DNA from 2 places in the Microbulbifer aestuariivivens genome. Region 2 is predicted to be linked to the other one. Evidence: predicted binding sites of a transcription regulator. Region 2 holds the regulator's gene; the other holds the start of a gene.

Region 1 (9,962 bases), on a different contig from region 2:
TCCGCGCCAGCTCTACACCGGCTACACCCAGCGCGATTACGTGTCACTGGACGAGCGCAAGTAAGCAGACAGCCCATCTCCAGTCGTGACAACGCCGATCATCCCGGCGCACTGTCGCAAAAAACCCGGCCTTGCGCCGGGTTTTTTATTCCTGCCATTCAGCCCCCGCATACACAACGAAAACCGCATTACTGAATCAGCATAAGCACACCTGCCGCACCTCATGACTAATAGCTACTAATGCCGCTCAGCACAGCGTCTCGATACTCTTCACTGGCAACCCGGCCTAAAAACTCTAGCGGGAATATGAACAGGGTAACCCTTTACGGTGGAAATGCTGTTTCGCCTAACCCTTCGTCTAACCTTGGCCAACCTTCACCCAACCAGCTAACCTTCAATCCCTCAAAATTTCAAAGGCGATTAGAGAATGGGAAATGGAAATGGCAAATGAAGATAGCCTGAAGGAACTAGGGGCTAGAATTTAGAATTAGGCAAGTGGTCAGACAGAACCAGAACCAGAACCAGAACCAGAACCAGAACCAGAACCAGAAAGAGAATAGCGGCCGAATTCGTTTCGACCGCTCCCTCTCTTTAAGCTGTCCGAACGTTAGTACCGCGTGTTCACTCGCTGAAGTCACTATTCCAGACCAGTGGTCACCCGCTGTGGGCCTATTTACGGTCTTGTCCGGGCTCCATTGCGGACCGCTTCTTCTTGCTGCTTTCCGCTACAAACAGCGTGAAAGCTTTCTTACCTAGGCACTACCCAGTCTAGTATGGACAAGCTGTAATCCAAACGGCCAAAACGCGTAAGCGACTATGGCAAAACATTTTTTTCAGGCTCAATAGCCCCCTGTGTTCGCAGAGGAAATCTGTCGACAAGATTTCCCCGGCAATGGGAAACCCAGCTGCCATCCCGCAGGCCATTGACCCACAGTGAAGTCTGCAACAGCCTCTGCGCCGCTATGAAAACCGGGAGCAGCCTATAAAAAATGATGGGTAGCGTCTCCGCAAACCACGCCTCCCAATTCCACTGCCCTCACTCCCTCTCACCGCCTCTACCGCCTCTACCGCCTCTACCGCCTCTACCGCCTCTCACCGCCTCTCACCGCCCAGAGGTGCTGCAAGTGCGCCTGATGACGCAATCGGTACTGCGCACTGACTGAACACTCCCAAGTATCTCAGTATCAAGCTTCTAGCGACCTCGATCAGTTTTATCCTTCATTTTCAGTGGCCGGATTAAGCCCTCCAACCCTTCAATTTTGATCTCCAATGTCAGGGCCATCAGATAACCAAGCCGGCCTGCGGGAAACTCTTTCTTCTTAAACCAGAGCAGATATTCCTCCGGCAGGTCGATCAGCGCACGACCCGCATACTTGCCGAAGGGCATAGGCACTCGGGCAATGTCCAGCAAATCCTGTTTTTCAAACACACTCAAACCTCTACAACCAATAAATCGACTCTTCGTTATGCCGCATCTTGCTCATCACTGAACTCCTGAATCTTCCCGGTCATATTGTGACCCTAGCAGCGGCACTAAGTCATGAGTAGCGGCATCAGGTCATTAGCAGAAAATGCCCACGGCCAGCTGTGAGCCATTCAGCAAGTGCCGCGCACTAACCGTTATGGGGAAAAGCGTGAAACAACCATACACTCTTTTTCACGTTGCGCGGGCCTTGGTTCCTTGCCCGCTATGGATTGGCTGCCATGCAATCGACAGGGTGTTTGTCCGCGCGCTTTCGTTATGCGACAGGGCAATCCCTGTCTCGAACAGCCAGGACGGTCGAACCTCAGGAGTAATTTGGAGTAATGATGATGAAACTTTCCCTCAAGCGCGCGGGCCTGGCGTCACTGGTTTCCGCCACTGTACTCGCTGGCAGCCTTACCACTGGCTGCGCCAATATGAGTGATACCGACCGCCGGATTGGCACGGGTGCAGGTATCGGCGCCGTCACCGGTGCCCTCATTTCCGGCGGGCGTCCGGGTGGCACCGCAGCCGGTGCCATCATTGGTGCGGGCGCGGGCTGGCTTTATGACCGCGAGAAAAAACGCCACTATTACTACGATCGCCATGGCCGTCGTGTCTACCGCTAGACTGGCAACTGGTAACTGGCAACTGGCAACTGGTAACTGGTAACTGGTAACTAGAGAGTAGTCAGCTACGCCACGTTTTCATTTTTGATGACAGCCACTACCAACAGGTCACAGCGGCAATAATTTCCTCATATCGGAACCGGTAAGTCAGCAGCTCTTACCGGTTCCTGCGTTTTCCCGATCTGCCATTTATGGGAATATGGCTTTCTCGCGGTAAGGTTCCGCTACCGCAATCCACTTTCACACCATAAGCGTTATCAATAGGGATTGATTGTGAAAAATAACAAGTTATGCCATCTACTCGGGCTTGGCCTTGCCACCGCATTGCTGGCGGCCTGTGACGGCAGCCCCACAGAGACAGGGCAGACAACGCCGGCGAACCAAGCCAGCTCCGAATCCACGCAACCGGCCCTCGCCGCAACTGTCTCCACCGAGGGCATGTGGATGCCCAGCCAGCTGCCGCTGCTCTCGGACAAACTGCAGGAGTTCGGCCTGCAGCTGGATCCTGAAACCATGACGGACCTTACCCAGTTCCCCATGAATGCCATCATCAGCCTTGGCGGCTGTTCGGCATCCTTCGTTTCCCCCAAGGGGCTGGTCGCCACCAACCACCACTGCGCCTACGGCTCAATTTCCTACAATTCCAGCGAGGACAACGACCTGCTGGCCAATGGCTTCCTGGCCGAAACCCTTGCCGAGGAACTGCCAGCGGCGCCCGGCTCCCGCGTTTACGTCACTGTGGATATGCAGGAAGTGACGGACAAGATCAAAAGCAAACTGAACGAGCGGATGGATGGGGCCGAGCGCTTCAAGGCCATCGAAGATGCCGAGAAGTCGCTGGTTGCCGATTGTGAGGCGGACCCGGGCCATCGCTGCGAGGTTTACAGCTACTATGGCGGCGCCAGCTACTACCTGATCAAGCAACTGGCGATCCGCGACGTGCGCCTTGTACACGCCCCGGCCTCTTCCATCGGCAAGTTCGGTGGCGATATCGACAACTGGATGTGGCCACGTCACACCGGTGACTATGCCTTCCTGCGCGCCTACGTGGGCCCCGATGGCAAGCCCGCGGACTACTCTGAGGACAATGTCCCCTATCAGCCCAAGCACCACCTGAAAGTCGCCAGCAAAGGCCCCAATGCAGGGGATTATGTAATGGTGGCGGGCTACCCGGGCAGCACCAACCGCTACCGTACCGCGGCTGAAGTGGACAACAACTTCAACTGGTATTACCCCACCATGCAAAAAGTGCTGGCGGAGTGGTCTCAGGTAATCGGCAAGGCCAGCGAAGGGGACAAGGATGCGCAGCTGAAATACGCCAGCCTGGTTGCTGGCCTGAACAATTACTCCAAGAACTTCACCGGTATGCTGGAGGGCTATGAACGCAGTGACCTGCTGGAACGCAAGCAACAGCTGGAAAAAGACCTCCAGGCCTGGATCGAGGCCAACCCGGCTTCTGCCAAGCAATACGCATCCGTGATTGCGGATCTGCAGGCACTGATCACCGAGCAGCAATCTACCCAAGAGCGTGATCTGGTCATGCGCTATATGGGCCGCTCGGCCATGCTCAGCGCCGCCCAGCGCCTCTATCGCCTGAGCCTGGAAAACCAGAAACCGGATATGGAACGCGAACCCGGCTACCAACTGCGCGACATGACCCGTTTCACCGAGGGCATGAAACGCATCGAGCGCAACTTTAACCCGCAAGTGGATCAGGCCATCTGGACCTATTTTATTCAGCGCTATAACCAGTTGCCGAAAGAGCAGCGTGTAGCCAGCTTTGACGCCTTCCTCGGCGAAGCCGCCAGCGGCGAAGCGCTCCAGGAAAAACTGTCCGGCATGTACAAAAACACGAACCTGACAGATACAAAGGCCCGCCTGGCCTGGATGAAAAAGTCCCCCGAAGACTTCCGCAACAGCAGCGATCCGTTTATCCAACTGGCCGTGGCCATGTACGACGACCTCTACGCGATGGAACAGCGGGACAAGGCCATGAGCGGCCGCTTTGCCGAACTTCGCCCCAAATACATGGACCTGCTGATCGCCTACTACAGGGAACAGGGCAAACCGGTCTACCCGGATGCCAACAGCTCGCTGCGTGTTACCTACGGCCTGGTGAAGGGTTACACCCCACCGGAGGGCACAATCGACGGCCCCGCTGACGGCAACGACGGCCACAATGGCTTTGTGCCCTTCACCACCCTGCGCGGTATCCAGGAAAAATATACCGGAGAAGATCCCTTCGATGCGCCGAAGGCACAGCTGGACGCGATCAAAAAATCGGCCCACAGCCGTTTTTACAAGGAATCGCTGAATTCCGTCCCGGTGAACTTCCTCAGCACCGTCGACATTACCGGCGGCAACTCCGGTTCCGCCACCATGAACGGCAAGGGCGAGCTGATTGGTCTCGTTTTTGACGGCACCTACGACAGCATCAATGCCGACTGGGACTTCAACGACAACACCCGCGCCATCCACGTGGATGTGGCTTACATGCTGTGGGTGATGGAGAATGTTGATGGTGCCCACAACCTGCTGGAAGAGATGGGAGTGGCAGCGGAGCCCGCGGACAAAAAATCAGAGGAGTGATTTCTCACGTCCAATAAAAAACCGGCGCCAGCGCCGGTTTTTTATATGTAGTAGTTCAGACTTGATCTGACAGTTACCGGTTTTTCAGAAGGTGCTCTGTCAGGTCAAGTTCAGTTTGCGAACTTTTCCATCCAGATCTTTTTGCCAACCTCGAGCGTTTGTATCGGAGTTCGGCCGCAGCCCCTCTTCGCAGCTCCCTCCCCGCAGCTAATCGCTCATACAGTCGTTGCCATAATCGCACTGACAACCGCACTTTCATCCGCACGTCCAACCGTATTTACAAGAGCTTTGTCTTGGTCTTGCCGCAACGCTCACAGCGGTACTCCGTCACCAGTTTGCCCTGTTTGACATCGAACTTGCGCTCGGTGACCACCTGCCACTTATGGAATCCATCGCGGCAGAGACTGCTGCCCTTGTGCTTCTGCCATGCGGTTTTGCGCTTGAAAGGAATCACATCGCCCATGGGTGGCCGCCTCCTGACCGGTTGATCCTGCAGTTTGCAATGAGGTAGGGGTATATTAAAGCACTGTTCTTGATGAGCGGCCCATTTACGGTTGCTCATTGCACGGCTGTTGCTTGAGCAATTTTTATTAGACCACTTCACCCGCGGCATGGGCGGAAGACCAGGCCCACTGGAAGTTGTAGCCACCCAGCCAACCGGTGACATCGAGCACTTCGCCGATAAAGTACAGGCCCGGCTGCGACTTGCACTCCATGGTGCGGGAGGAGATCGCATCGGTATCCACCCCGCCTAAAGTGACTTCTGCGGTGCGGTAGCCCTCGGTTCCGGCGGGCACCAGCTGCCAGGTCTGCAGCTTTTCCCCCACCTCCGCCAGTTCCGCAGCGCTGAACCGTTTCAGGGGCCGACTCTCAATACCCCGTTCGGCGAGAAAGTGCGCCGCCAGCTTCTTGCTCCAGAGCCCTGCCAATACCGTGTGCAGGTGGGCCTCGGGTTTATCTTGCCGCAGCCCGCCGAGCCAGTCGGCCAGATTCCGGTCCGGAGCCAGATCAAAGGAGACAGTCTCGCCCTCGCGCCAGAGACTGGAGACCTGCAGCACCGCAGGCCCGCTCAGCCCCCGATGGGTAAACAGCATCTGCTCATGGAAGCTGCCCGCACCACAGCTGGCGGAAACCGCTATCGCCGTGCCGGGAAGCTCGCGCTGCCGCTCCAGCTGGCGCTTGTGCTGGGTAAAGGGCACGAGCGCGGCGCGTGTCGGCGTGATGCGCAGGCCATACTGGCGGGCAATATCATAGCCAAAACCAGTCGCGCCCATGGTGGGTATCGACAGGCCGCCGGTGGCAATCACCAGGGACTCGCACTGCACCGCCCCCAGGCTGCTCTCCACTACATAGCCACCCTGGCGCCCCTGCACCGAGCCGATACTGCAGCGGGTACGGACCTGCGCTTTGGCTGTGCGGCACTCCGCCAGCAGCAGGTCGACAATATCCTTGGACTTGTTGTCGCAGAACAGCTGGCCGAGGGTCTTCTCGTGGTAGGGAATACCGTGCTTTTCCACCAGCGCGATAAAGTCCCACTGGGTATAGCGAGCCAGGGCCGACTTACAGAAGTGGGGATTCTCGCTGTAGTAGTTGTCCGGCGCGGTGTAGAGATTGGTGAAGTTACAGCGGCCACCGCCGGACATCAGGATCTTCTTGCCAACCTTGTTGGCGTGGTCCAGCACCAGCACACTGCGCCCCCGCTGCCCGGCCACCGCCGCGCACATCAGGCCAGCGGCGCCGGCGCCGATGATGACCACATCGACCTGCTGAGGGAGTTCATTCATAACTCAATATTCAACGCTAGCGACGGCAAAGGAGGCCTGTGACTTCGGGGTGGAACTCGCTGCAGGCCGCTCTTCTCGTCGGCCCTCTGCCCCTCTGCCCCTCTGCCCCTGCCAAGGTTCGGCAACGGCGGAGGAGCCAAAAAAGCACAGGGTTTGAAAAGCACCAAAGAAGCAAAAGCCCCAGAGGCCGGTGAGGATCGGAGGGCCGGCGGGCTTACAAAACGACTAGGCTCGAAGGGACCAATGGAAACATCGGAGCCAATCAGGCCCGCGGCAGTGTCACCCCACGCTGACCCTGATACTTGCCGCCGCGGTCCTTGTAGGATACATCGCAGACCTCGTCGGACTCGAAGAACAGCATCTGCGCTACACCCTCATGGGCGTAGATCTTGGCCGGCAGGTTGGTGGTGTTGGAGAACTCAAGGGTCACATGCCCCTCCCACTCCGGCTCCAGCGGCGTCACATTCACAATGATGCCGCAGCGGGCGTATGTGGACTTGCCCAGGCAGATGGTCAGCACCGAGCGTGGAATGCGGAAGTACTCCACCGTGCGCGCCAAAGCAAAGGAGTTGGGCGGAATAATGCAGGAATCGCCTTCCACATCGACAAAGCTGTTCTCGTCGAAGGTTTTCGGGTCCACCGTCGCCGAGTGCACGTTGGTAAAAATCTTGAACTCACTGGCACAGCGCACGTCGTAGCCATAGCTGGAAGTGCCGTAGGAAATCAGGCGGTCGCCATTGGCGTTCCTGCGTACCTGGCCCGGCTCGAAAGGCTCGATCATGCCCTGCTGCTCGGCCATCCGGCGAATCCACTTGTCGGATTTGATGCTCACTCCGCCCCCCGTCGCTGTGCGTATTCTGGTCATTGAAAGAGGCGGAATCATAGCCGGTTTGCACTGCTCAAAAAAGTACCAGTAGCGACGGGAACCCACAGCCCGCATTCACCAGCCACTGCGCATGGGTGCTGGGCTGGGCTGGGCTGGGCTGGGCTGGGCTGGGCTGGGCTGATCACAGAGTAATGCGAGCCAAAGCCCAATCACTCCCCAGTGCTCACGCCATCCCACAAATGCCATGATCTGCATGGCGGCCATGATGAAATCATGAAATGACTTCAAGGTCGAAGGTCGAAGTCTTCCACACCTGGCGCCCGCATGGCGAACAGCCCCCCCTTTAGGCAACATCGCCCCTTCGTGATAGCCGCTGGGCACAGCGCCTATAGCGCCCTCCCATTCGCAGAATAACATTCAAACCCGGCATCAGTTTATGGGGGTTAATGTAAGCCCCAGCGCAACACGCCCCGCCCGATGAATACTCCCGCTCCGGCTGCCTCACCATCAGCGGCAGCCAACAACCCCCTCTACCCCAATGCGGCCACACTCTCCCCCCTTGCTCACATAAAGCGGCTGGTACCAGGGTTGGACCTCTCCGCATCTATTGACGCCTACGCCTCTTACCCCTCTTACCCCTCTTACCCCTCTTACCCCTCTTACCCCTCTTACCCCTCTTACCCCTCTTACCCCTCTTACCCCTCTTACCGCTCTTGCCCCTCTTACCCATCAACAACATATCGGCAGAACTTAACCGGCCACCCTGGTGATCGCTGCGGCGGCTCCTGCAAAGAGTCTCCCTGAGGGGAATGACCTGTAGCAAGCTGCAAGTCACAGGTACTTGTAGCGAGGGAATTGGCGTCATCCGGTACCACAAACGCTTGTGGGGCCAAGTCGGTTACTGTATAAAACACCAGTATCAGCTGTACGGATATACAAGCCTCTGGCCAGGATAGAAGAGTCCCGAAGCCACAACCAAGCCAGAGACAGCGAAACGACATAAAGAGACAACTAAAGAAGTAACAACAGAAACAGCCAAGACACAAGCAATAGAACCAATAGCAAGCTAGGGCTCTAAAGCGAGGGAACTGATCATGCCAAACACCGAACAGCTGTGGGTCCACAAGCCCCTATACACTCAGGGCAAAACCCAGCCGCAAAATCGCCTGGCAATCCACCCGGATACCCGCCACACCACCCGCGAGCAACCACGCCGGGGTATAGGGGGCATTGAAAGCGGCTATCCCACTCTCGATGCCGCACTCAAAGGCAACGGCTGGCCTCGCGGAGCCATGACCGAGATACTGATGGACCAGTCCGATAATGGCGAACTGGCCCTGCTGCTCCCCGCACTGGCCGCAATAACCCAGAGTGGACAAATGGTGACGCTGGTAAACCCGCCTTTCATCCCCCATGCCCCGACACTGGCGGCCGCAGGAATCCGGCTGGAAAAACTGCTGATTCTGCACCCCCGTAGCCAGCGCGATGAGTTGTGGGCCATGGAGCAGACACTGCAATCCGGGTGCTGTGGTGCGCTACTCAGCTGGCAGAGCGGCAGGCAAGCTGCCGACAGAGACCTGCGCCGACTGCAGCAGGCGGCACGCGATGGCCATTGCGCGCATTTCTATTTCCGCCCCAGCTCCTGCGCGCAAAGCCCCGCCGCCCTCCGTCTTCGGCTCGCGGTTGACGATGAACAACTGCATGTACAGCTGCTGAAGCGGCATGGCGGCCCGGCCGGCCAGCGGTTACGCCTGCCGCTCAGCGCCGGCCTGTCCCACCGCCAGCGGCAGCTGCACTGACCGGTGACAACAGGCGGCTGCAACAGATGGCTGCGAAAGATGACTGTAAAGGATGGATGTAAAGGATGGATGTAAAGGATGGATGTAAAGGATGGATGTAAAGGGTGGATGTAGCCGATTCTTGGGGAAGCAGGGAGGCAGGGAAGCAGGCCTTAACAGAAGCTTCTCTCCCCCATATGCACTCGGATCGATAAGCAATCCGCTTATTCAGTGTGCTCAACCAGCACCCTCAAAGCGATTAAACAGGCCGACAGACGAAATCCCGGAACGCTAAAGGCGCCCTTAAACGCAAACCCAAAACAGGAAGAGGTATCACCTGAAAACAACGCTTTAAACCGCACAGGAGTATCCCATGCTCTGGCTCTGCCTCCAGTTTCCCAGCCTGCCTCTACAGGCACTCACCCGCGCTCAGACCAGCACCGCTCATAACAACCCGCAAGCGGTCATCGAACAGCAATGGATCGTTGCCGCCAATACGCAGGCTATGCAATGTGGTATTGAAAGCGACCTCGCCGTCGCCACCGCCAGAAAACGGTGCCCAAAGCTGCAGCTGCTGACCAGGGACAACCACCGCGAGAAAGAGCTGCTACAGGAACTGGCGCAGTGGGCCTACAGTTTTACACCGGTGGTTTCGCTCCAGCCCAGCGCGCCAATACGCAATTCAGATAGCCGGCCCGCCTGTCTTTACCTGGAACTGAGCGGCTGCCTGCGTGCCAGCGGTGGCCTGCAGGCACTGCTCAAGCAACTGCGGCAAGAGCTTGGGCAGATGCAGGTGACCACCTCAATGGGGCTTGGCCACAGCCCCAGTGCCGCCCGCATGCTTAGCCAGCTGCCGCAACATCAGCAGTGGCTGACCGAAGCCCAGTCACTGCC
Region 2 (9,962 bases):
AATTTCGCCCGCCGGCTGGCCGAGCACAACGCGCTGGCGGTCTTCGGGGACGCCGAATTTCGCTCCCGCCTTGCCCAGCTGCTCTTTCGCCTGTGTCTGCAGTTGCTCCTGCACCTCGGACAGGTCCATCGGAATGTCTCCGCCATAGGCAAAAGTCAGGGGTTCGATTACGTGCGTGAGGGACAGCTCGGCACCGAATACCTTTGCCATTTCCCCAGCCTTGTCCAGCACTTGTGAGGATTCATCCGAAAGGTCCAAGGCAACCAGAATGCGCTTGTAATTCGCCATGAGCACGCTTCTCCTTTTCTGTTGTCATTTCTATTGTCGCGTTGACAGTGGCCGGTAAGATCACAATGAGTCTACTGTAAAAAAAATCAATTGACAGGACCGGCGCACCGCAAAGCACAATGGGCGCCATAATCTTCGCGCAAGGATCCGCTCATGTCGGCATGGCTCCCCCTTCTTATTATTGTTTTCGCGGTTGCCCTGGTGGTCGGGCCGGTGATGTGGATGAAGCCCAGTGATCGCGACCGCAAGCTGGCTGGGCTCCGGCAGCGCGCGATTCGGGCCGGCATGACCGTTAAGATGAAACCCCTGCCTGCGGTACTGGGTAGCGGGACTGCGGCGGTTTACTTTAACCGCTGGGAAGATCCGCGCAGGCTGGATGTGGGGTGGAATCTGGAGTTGCAGCGCATGACTCACGACCTGCATTTTTACGATCGTTGGGACTGGGTTGGCAAGCCCGCACCAAAAGCCGCGTGGCCACTGATCCGTGACCTGCTGCAGCGGCTTCCCGAAGATGCCTGTGGCGTTCAAAGTACTAACGGCGGCTTGGGTGTCCAGTGGCAGGAGCGCAGCGGCGACAGGGGCTTTGAGGCGCTTAGCCAGTCGCTGACGCGATTGCTGCCAGAGATAGAGGAGGCGATTCGCCAGCCCGCTGGTCGCTCCAATGTGGGCAGGGGAGATGGCGGTTTAGATAATGGCGATGCAGATGATGATGGGGGTAGCCGTTGAGAGGCCCTTCGCGAGAACCCGTAAAAGAGCAGTGGAGAGCAGTGGAGAGCAGTGCAGAGGGTAGCGACCCTCCCGGTCAACGCTCTTTTTGGGCGCTCATCAAGTTCCAGCCACAAGCCATCCTGTGCGCCTCATCAGGCCGGGGAAAAGGCCACCTGGCGACGCTGAAAGACATGGCCAAGTCGCTCCAGAGAGCCGAAAATCGACCCCATTGAAAGGGAATTTTTTCCCCTTCCGCTTGACCCGACTGGGGGCGGAGCTTATATATTCGCGCATCGCAGCGCTCACAGTCATCGTTTTCCGAGGGCTGCAGGCAGTAGAAAACTTCTTAGAATTCAAGGTCTTATGGGTAAATCACTGGTTATTGTCGAATCACCGGCCAAGGCGAAAACGATCAATAAATACCTCGGCAAGGACTTCGTAGTGAAGTCCAGCGTGGGCCATATTCGCGACCTGCCCACTGCCGGCAGCAATAAACAACCAGTCGACCCTAAGGAGCGGGCGCGCAAGGCGGCTGAGACTCGCAAGCTCTCTCCGGAAGAGAAAGAGAAGTACAAGCGCAGGAAAAGTCGCGAGCAGCTGATCAAGCGTATGGGAATTGACCCGGATCACGACTGGGCAGCCCACTACGAAATCCTTCCCGGAAAGGAGAAGGTGGTTAGCGAATTGCGCAAACTGGCCGAGAGCGCCGACCAGATTTATCTCGCAACGGACTTGGACCGCGAGGGAGAGGCGATTGCCTGGCACCTGCGCGAGGCGATCGGTGGTGATGACAACCGTTATCGTCGCGTGGTGTTTAACGAGATTACCAAGTCCGCCATTCAGGAGGCCTTTAAAGATCCAGGCCGCCTGGATATCAACCGTGTACACGCACAGCAGGCGCGCCGGTTCCTTGATCGGATCGTGGGCTATATGGTCTCCCCATTGCTGTGGGAGAAAGTGGCCCGCGGGCTGTCCGCTGGCCGTGTGCAGTCTGTAGCGGTGCGACTTGTCGTGGAGCGCGAGAGGGAGATTCGCGCGTTTATACCAGAAGAATACTGGACCATTTCGGCGGACACGGCGACCTCAAAGTCGCAGCCGCTGCAGCTTGAAGTCAAACGTCAGGCGGGTGAGGCATTCCGCCCCACCAACGAGGCGCAGGCTTCTGCCGCCACCAAAGCACTGCAGGCCAGCGACTTTGTCGTCTCGCAGAGGGATGACAAGCCCACCAGCTCGAAGCCCACAGCGCCTTTTATTACCTCAACTCTGCAGCAGGCAGCGAGTAACCGACTGGGCTTCAGCGTCAAGAAAACCATGATGTTGGCGCAGCGGTTGTATGAGGCGGGGCATATTACCTACATGCGTACGGACTCCACCAACCTCAGTAAAGAGGCCGTGGACTCTGCCCGTGACTTTATTCTGGAAAAATTCGGCAAGAAATATCTTCCCGATTCCCCCAATAGTTACAGCAGTAAAGAGGGTGCCCAGGAGGCCCATGAGGCCATTCGCCCCTCTGATGTGCGCATGCAGCCCAATATGCTGAGTGGGGTTGAGCGCGACGCCGAGCGCCTCTACAACCTGATTTGGCAGCAGTTCGTCGCCTGTCAGATGACACCGGCAGAGTTCACCTCCACCTCGGTGGTGGTGACCGCTGGTGATTTCGAGTTGCGTGCCCGCGGGCGGGTTATCCGCTTTGATGGCTTCCTGAAGGTTGCTCCTCAGGTGAGTAAAAAAGACGAAGACCTGGTGCTACCGGATGTGAAGGTCGGAGAAAAACTGGCACTTCAGAAGCTGGACCCCAAACAGCACTTCACCAAGCCTCCCGCACGCTTCAGTGAAGCGGCGCTGGTTAAGGAGCTGGAAAAACGCGGAATCGGTCGGCCTTCCACCTACGCCTCGATTATTTCCACTATTCAGGATCGGGGCTACGTTCGCCTCGAAAACCGGCGTTTTTACGCGGAAAAAATGGGCGATATCGTCACCGATCGCCTCAGCGAAAGCTTTAAAGACCTCATGGACTATGGCTTTACCGCCAACCTTGAACAATCACTCGATGCCGTAGCGGATGGGGATCGCGGCTGGAAAGATCTGCTGAATGATTTTTACGGTGATTTTTCCAAGCGTCTGGAAAAGGCTCAGTCCCCCGATCACGGTATGCGCCGCAACACGCCGACGGATACGGATATCGCGTGTAGTAAATGCGGCCGGCATATGCAGATTCGCACCGGCTCAACCGGTGTCTTCCTTGGCTGTTCTGGCTACGGGCTCCCACCCAAAGAGCGTTGTACCAACACCATGAATCTTGTTCCGGGCGAAGAAGCGGTAGACGCAGATAAGGACGAGGATGCGGAAACCCGCCAGCTGCGCGAGAAGCGCCGCTGCGGCAAGTGTGGTACCGCCATGGACAGTTACCTGGTTGACGAGCAGCGCAAGCTGCATATCTGCGGTAACAATCCTGACTGCCCGGGTTACGAAGTAGAGAAGGGCACATTCAAAATCAAAGGCTATGATGGCCCGTTGATTGAGTGTGACAAGTGCGGCAGTGATATGCAGCTGAAGTCAGGGCGCTTCGGCAAATATTTCGGTTGCACCAATGAAGCCTGCAAGAATACCCGCAAACTGTTGAAGAACGGCCAGCCGGCGCCCCCCAAGATGGACCCGGTTCCGATGCCGGAACTGCCCTGCCAGAAAGTGGATGACCACTACATCCTGCGTGATGGTGCCTCTGGCCTGTTCCTGGCCGCGAGCCAGTTTCCCAAAAACCGTGAGACACGGGCGCCACTGGTAAAAGAACTTTTGCCTCACCAGAGCGAGATTGATCCCAAATACAGCTTCCTTTTCTCCGCTCCCACGGAAGATGATCAGGGGCGCGATACGGTGGTGCGTTTCAGCCGAAAGACCCAGGAGCAGTACGTACAGTCTGAAGAAGACGGTAAGGCCACCGGCTGGCGCGCCTTTTACCGAGATGGCAAATGGCAGGCGGAGGCCCCCAGTAAGGCCAAGCCTTCGGCAAAAAAAGCGGCGAGTAAAGCGCCTAAAAAAGCCGCCGCAAAGAAGGCCGCTGCAAAGAGCGCCCCGAAGAAAGCTGCGAAAAAAGCTCCGGGCAATAAAGAGCTATGAGCAACCCCTACACCGGCGCTGTCGCAGCGGCTCTGCGCAAGGCAACACTGCTTGGCGACATCACCCCTGCGGGAGACCTGCAGGCGCAGGCGCTCTTCGAGGCCCGCCTGCTTGAGCTCTGGCGGGCCTATCAGGCTTTCCTGGCCGAGTTGGCTTTTCAGTTGCAGCTCGGCGGCGAGCCGGACTCTCCAAAGATGCTTTCACAGATGGCGCACTCCCAGAATAAGGGTTGTGGAGAGGCGCTGGAGTTGGAGGGGTTACTGGAAGACCCCGAGAGCTGGTTGTCCACACTCGAAGCTGCCTGGCAGGCTCTATGGCAGTTTCGTACTGGCCAGAGACAGCGCAGAGGCGCGGCCAGTGCGACTTTGATTCCGCTAATGGAGGTAGGGCAGCGCCCCGTTGAGCCGCTTAGCCGCAGCCAGCTAGAAAACTGGCAGCAGGGCCTTACGGAGCTGATTCAGCGCCAGCGGACGAATACTGCCGAGTGGTAAAGCGCCCCTTATTGACGCTTATGAGCCGTAATAAGGCGTTCGCGGGCATCGGCGGAGCCGTAGCCTGTTACGTTTGTCTCGACAGGGGGGGAGTTTTCACTAGCCCACAGCCCACAGCCCACAGCCCACACCCCTGATATAGCCTTCATATACCCCATATATGACCCTGATTCTGGCCTCATCCTGGCCCCACTCGGGCTCTAGAGCCGATGATCACATCTCGGGCACTGTGTTACACTGCGCTAAATCGATGTAAACGGAGAAACGAATGTCCTCTGAGACTTTCGAAATCATTGAGTTGGCTAATGGCGACGTTGCCCTGCGTCGGGCGGGTGAACGTGATGATCCGCTCGTGCGAATCCATTTTTCCGAGGAAAGCACAGACTTCCTGCGTGAGCATAAGATCGCCATCGCCAAGGCCATGCTGGAGGCTGGCATTGAGGCTGTACAAAATATCGGCGATCTGGAGCCTGAACCTCTGGAAGAAGAGCTGGAGCCGATCAACCACACCATTCATTGATTTCTCCCGGGTGGCGTTCAAGCGTCTCCCGCTATTCTCTTCCCATGCCCCATGCCCCATGCCCCATGACTGCAACTCGAAACCGTGATCAGCTTTCTTGGTGGTGGCTTGCAATTTTAGTCAAGCCCTGGACAGCCCAAGCTCTAACTCACTGATTTCTGAGGCCCTAATTATCTTTGTATTTCACCTGTAGCCAGGCGGGTTGGGCCTCTGGAAGTGAGAGCTTGCGCTGCTGGTAATTTGGGATGGGCTGGCAGGTTTTCACTTCACTTCATGTATTCGCCTTCGATTTGGCGAGCTTGTAAGCATAATGAAGTTATCGCGGTTACGCCCGGGACGTCGGGCGTTTAACGCAGAAGAGCGGCTGGCTGCTCAGGGGGTTTGGCGAATCACACCCACCGCCAGGCCTTCGATCGCGAAATGTTTGTCACGCATGTCCACCTGAATAACATCAAACTCTTCATTTTCTGGAAGCAACTGCACCAGAGCCTGATTACCGCGGCGGCGGAAGCGTTTTACCGTTACTTCATCCTCGATCCTCGCAACGACGATCTGGCCATTGTGGACCTGGTCGGTGCGCTGAACCGCCAAAAGGTCACCATCGAGAATACCGGCATCTTTCATGCTCATGCCGTGAACCCGCAACAGGTAGTCGGCAGGGGGGTGAAAAAAGTCCGATGGCAGTTCGCAGTAGTCCTCAATATTTTCTTCGGCGAGGATTGGGTTGCCGGCGGCTACCCGGCCGATAATTGGCAGGCCCGGCTGGTGGCCAGGGATGCGGATTCCGCGCGATGCGCCGGCTACCATCTCGATGGCGCCCTTGCGGGCCAGGGCTTTCAGGTGTTCTTCGGCCGCGTTGGGTGAACGAAAGCCAAGCTCTTGCGCGATTTCGGCGCGGGTGGGGGGGTAGCCAGTATCGTCGAGATAGGATTTGATCAGTGCGAGTACCTGAGCCTGGCGCGCAGTGAGGTTGGTCATGGGGTTCACCTGCCTGATTGTTGTCTGTATTTATATACAGTTGCTGTGATTATATACAGAAAGCCCGGCAGCGCAAATTTGCCGATCACTCGCGTCACTCGCTTCACATGGGCCTCACCACTCGCGGGAGTGATCGCTGCCGTCGTCAGTCAGCTTTGTATGAGATTCTCCGTTCGTGGTTATTCGTTCTGTCTTCCTGTTCTTCATCGATACCGGTTGTGCCTGTTATGGGTATCAAGGGCGGGGTCAGGGTGAGATTCAAGTTGGGGATGCAGCTCGTGGATGAGAATCACATTGTCGGGCGTGATTGCGGCGCAAGCCTGGGGGGTATTCAGCGGCTACAAGGTTTGTGGAGAAGTGGCTGTATTGATTGCGCGAATCTGGACTGTTTCTGCTGGCAGCCTGTATTAATCAGGTTTTGAGTGATCGATAGGAGTGGTCCGGCGGCACAGTTGTTTGCAATTCCAGGCTCTCTGGGGGGGCAGCCGTTACCCAGCTTCGCTGGAAAGTCCGGAAGCCCCCTCAATAGCTCCCTCAATAGACCCCTCAATAGACCCTAACCTAGATAGCCCCACACAAGCCCTGTCACTGGGGCTCAAAAAGAGCTTTCATCGGTACCGGCGAAGCTTTCACCCTCGAGGCTGTCCAGTTGGCTCATGAAGTCGGGTCCGGGGGCGTCTGAGTCAGGGTCCTGTTCCCGGGCCGTGAGCCCGTAAGCCGCGTTGGCATCCTCGGGAGCGGCGGCGGCTGCCAGCGAGCGACTGATCCAGTCGCCAGGCTCTATCTCACCCACGGTACCGTCAAGGTACTGTACTTCAATGGTCTGTTGGAATTCGTCAATGGCGACGACTTCGAAGACTTCGCCACTATCCACGTCCTCGAACCAGCTGCCGATATCCGGTGTCATTTGTGTCATGACTTCCTGCCCCTGTTGTGTTTCCTCCAATCTAATGTCTGTTGCCTGAAGTCAGTAGCTGCGCGTGCTGGGGGGGAATGTGCTAACCTGCGCGAGTCGTCAAACAAGTGTTTTAATTGATGGTTTGAATTCCTATGACCCAGACTGATACCGTCGGCCGGATATTGGATGCGGCGGAAGTGCTGTTTGCAGAGCGGGGGTTTACTGAGACCTCCCTGCGCACCATAACCAGCACTGCCGGCGTGAATCTTGCGGCAGTCAACTATCACTTCGGCTCCAAGAAGGAATTGATCCAGGCGGTATTCGAGCGTTTTCTTACGCCCTTTACCCGCAGCCTGGTGGAAGAGCTCGATCGTCGTGAGGCCATGGATGAGCCTTTGAGCGCCGAGAGGCTGCTGGACAGCCTCTATCGGGTAGCCATGGCCAATCTGGAGCGGGAGGGAAGGAACCCGCAGCGATTCATGCGCCTACTGGGGCTCGCCTACACCCAGTCTCAGGGTCACCTGCGCCGATTTATCGTTTCTCGCTACGGCGACAGCTATCAGCGCTTCGCGGGCCTGCTTTCCAAGGCCTTGCCGGGCCTCGACCCGGTTACTTTCTATTGGCGCCTCTACTTTATGTTGGGCGCAACCATCTTTACCCTATCGAGCTTTGACGCCATTGAGGCTATCCTCAAGGAGGATTTTGGCGCGGAAAGCAGCCTCCAGGAAACCCTGGAGCGCCTGGTGCCCGCCGCTGCGGCGATGCTGCACGCGGATCTCTGAGGGCAGCCTTGCTCCGCCAGTAGTCAAAAGCGGTAATGCCTGTGAAAGCGTCGGCATGGTAGGCACCAAGGTGCGTGAGCGTAGAAGGTAAAAGACGTGCAAGACACGAGTGATACGAAAAGTTCGAGAGATCTGCAAGGTAAAGCCGGGGAGCAGGGTCTCGGCCCGGTAATGATCGACGTAGAGGGCATGGCACTGAGTGAAGAGGACCGGCGCCTGCTCCGCCACCCCATGGTGGGTGGGCTTATCCTCTTCAGCCGCAATTTCACTGACCGTCGGCAACTGGAATCGCTGGTGGCCGAGATTCGGGCCGAGCGCCACGGTATTCTCGTGGCGGTGGACCAGGAGGGGGGCAGGGTGCAGCGTTTCCGTGAGCAGGGCTTCACCCGCCTGCCATCGATGCAGAAACTGGCCCGGGCCGCCAATGATCGCCAACTGCGGGATGTGGGCTGGTTGCTGGCCTCGGAGCTTCTCACCGCCGGCATCGACTTCAGCTTTGCGCCGGTGCTGGATGCGGACGATGCACACTGTCGTATTGTCGGTGACCGCAGCTTTGCTAAAGACCCCGCAGCGGTGCTGCAAAAAGCCGGCCCGTTTATGGCAGGAATGCACGAGGCCGGCATGTCGACCACCGGCAAGCACTTCCCCGGTCATGGAAATGTACTCGAGGACAGCCACGAGGAGCTGCCCAAGGATGGGCGGGACCTGGACCGGGTGCTGGCCACCGACGCGGTGCCGTTTGCAGAGAGTATCCGTCGCGGTGAACTGGATGCGGTGATGCCCGCTCATATTCTCTTTAGCGAGGTTGACCCAAATCCCGTAGGCTTTTCAAAATTCTGGTTGCAGCGCGTGTTGCGGGGTCGGCTCGGTTTTGATGGGGTTGTCTTCAGCGATGACCTGTCAATGGAGGGGGCGGGTGCGGCAGGCGGCTACGGTGCCCGTATCAAGGCGGCCCTCACCGCCGGGTGTGACATGGGGATTGTCTGTAACAACCGCGCCGGGGTGCTCGAAGTGCTCGATGCTCTGCAGGGCTTCAGTATCGATACCGCTTCCGCGGCGCGGCTTGCCGGGATGCGGGGCAGACCAGTGATCCACTCATGGCAGTCCCTACAGCAGAGTGAACGCTGGCAGAAAACCCGCGACTGGTTGGCCGAGCTGACCGCCGCCGATTGAGCGCGGTTATTGCGCTCTTTAGGGGAGCGCGTTAAGGGAGCGCGTTGAGGGAGCGAGGAGGGAATTTGGAGGGAACCCGGGAGGGAGTCACGGAGAAAAGGGCGTAAAGCCGCACAGCAAGCTGTGGACAGGCCATTGACGCCGCAATGCAGGTTCTTGCCAGTGCCGTATGTACAGCTCTTTGACCATCCCTGAACTCTCGCCACTCAAGCAGCGAGAAACCTATCAGCTGAATAGGTATCAGAGATCAGCATCAGCCGGTTTTAAGCCAAGCAATTTGAATCAACCAAAGAAGTTTTTGGAGAAGTAATCCGTGCAAGCTTTCGAGGCTTTTAGACAACTGATGGTCGCCTGGGTCGGCGCCAATCAGTTCTGGATAGTGGTGATCTTTGCAATTGTGCTGGCCTCAGCACTGGGTGCCTGGTTTCTCCGGCGCTTCGTGCAGAAGCTGGAGCAGCGGGCCGCCACCACCGCAAACCCCTGGGACGATGCCCTTGTGGGCGCGCTGACCCCGCCGGGGCCGGTACTGATCTGGCTGCTGGGTCTGACGCTCGCCGCCGAGCGGGCTGGCCGGGCTACTGGTGCCGAGATATTCCAGCTGGCGACACCGGTCCGCGACGTGGGTGTGATTCTGGCTGTGACCTGGTTTGCGTGGCGCTTCTCGCACAAAGTGGAGTACAACCTGCGCGACCCGCGTTATATCGCCAAGCCAATGGATGCGACGACGGTTCGCGCATTGGGCAAGCTCGTGCGTGCATCCATTCTGATCACTTCGGCCATGGTGATCATGCAGTATTTCCAATATAGCGTGAGTGGGATTCTTGCGTTCGGGGGAATCGGCGGGCTTGCGGTCGGTTTCGCGGCCAAAGACCTGTTGGCCAACTTCTTTGGCGGTCTTATGGTGTACCTGGACCGGCCCTTTGCCGTGGGTGACTGGGTCCGCTCACCGGATAAGGAAATTGAGGGAACCGTCGAGGATATTGGCTGGCGGCTGACCCGAATCCGTA

What was found. The regulator LexA, encoded in region 2, represses DNA repair genes until DNA is damaged. The targets are predictions, from matches to a motif close to ACTGTNTNTANANACAGT.
Region 1: a site for LexA is predicted at 8,191-8,208, ahead of imuA (translesion DNA synthesis-associated protein ImuA). Genes of this name have one in related genera too.

The regions. Positions count from the first base shown of each region.
Region 1 covers NZ_BAABRT010000027.1:917-10,878, reverse strand. Annotated here, with positions in the region: gene gltA (citrate synthase) at 1-64, shown strand, start outside; gene ABEA58_RS13590 (DUF3820 family protein) at 1,193-1,429, opposite strand; gene ABEA58_RS13585 (hypothetical protein) at 1,807-2,091, shown strand; gene ABEA58_RS13580 (S46 family peptidase) at 2,365-4,680, shown strand; gene ABEA58_RS13575 (hypothetical protein) at 4,958-5,143, opposite strand; gene ABEA58_RS13570 (BaiN/RdsA family NAD(P)/FAD-dependent oxidoreductase) at 5,271-6,464, opposite strand; gene dcd (dCTP deaminase) at 6,727-7,296, opposite strand; gene imuA (translesion DNA synthesis-associated protein ImuA) at 8,385-9,089, shown strand; gene ABEA58_RS13555 (Y-family DNA polymerase) at 9,442-9,962, shown strand, end outside.
Region 2 covers NZ_BAABRT010000001.1:35,594-45,555, forward strand. Annotated here, with positions in the region: gene ABEA58_RS00120 (universal stress protein) at 1-288, opposite strand, end outside; gene ABEA58_RS00125 (hypothetical protein) at 442-1,014, shown strand; gene topA (type I DNA topoisomerase) at 1,360-4,113, shown strand; gene ABEA58_RS00135 (DUF6586 family protein) at 4,110-4,604, shown strand; gene ABEA58_RS00140 (hypothetical protein) at 4,873-5,124, shown strand; gene lexA (transcriptional repressor LexA) at 5,497-6,102, opposite strand; gene ABEA58_RS00150 (DUF6763 family protein) at 6,698-7,018, opposite strand; gene ABEA58_RS00155 (TetR/AcrR family transcriptional regulator) at 7,153-7,782, shown strand; gene nagZ (beta-N-acetylhexosaminidase) at 7,879-8,955, shown strand; gene ABEA58_RS00165 (mechanosensitive ion channel domain-containing protein) at 9,269-9,962, shown strand, end outside.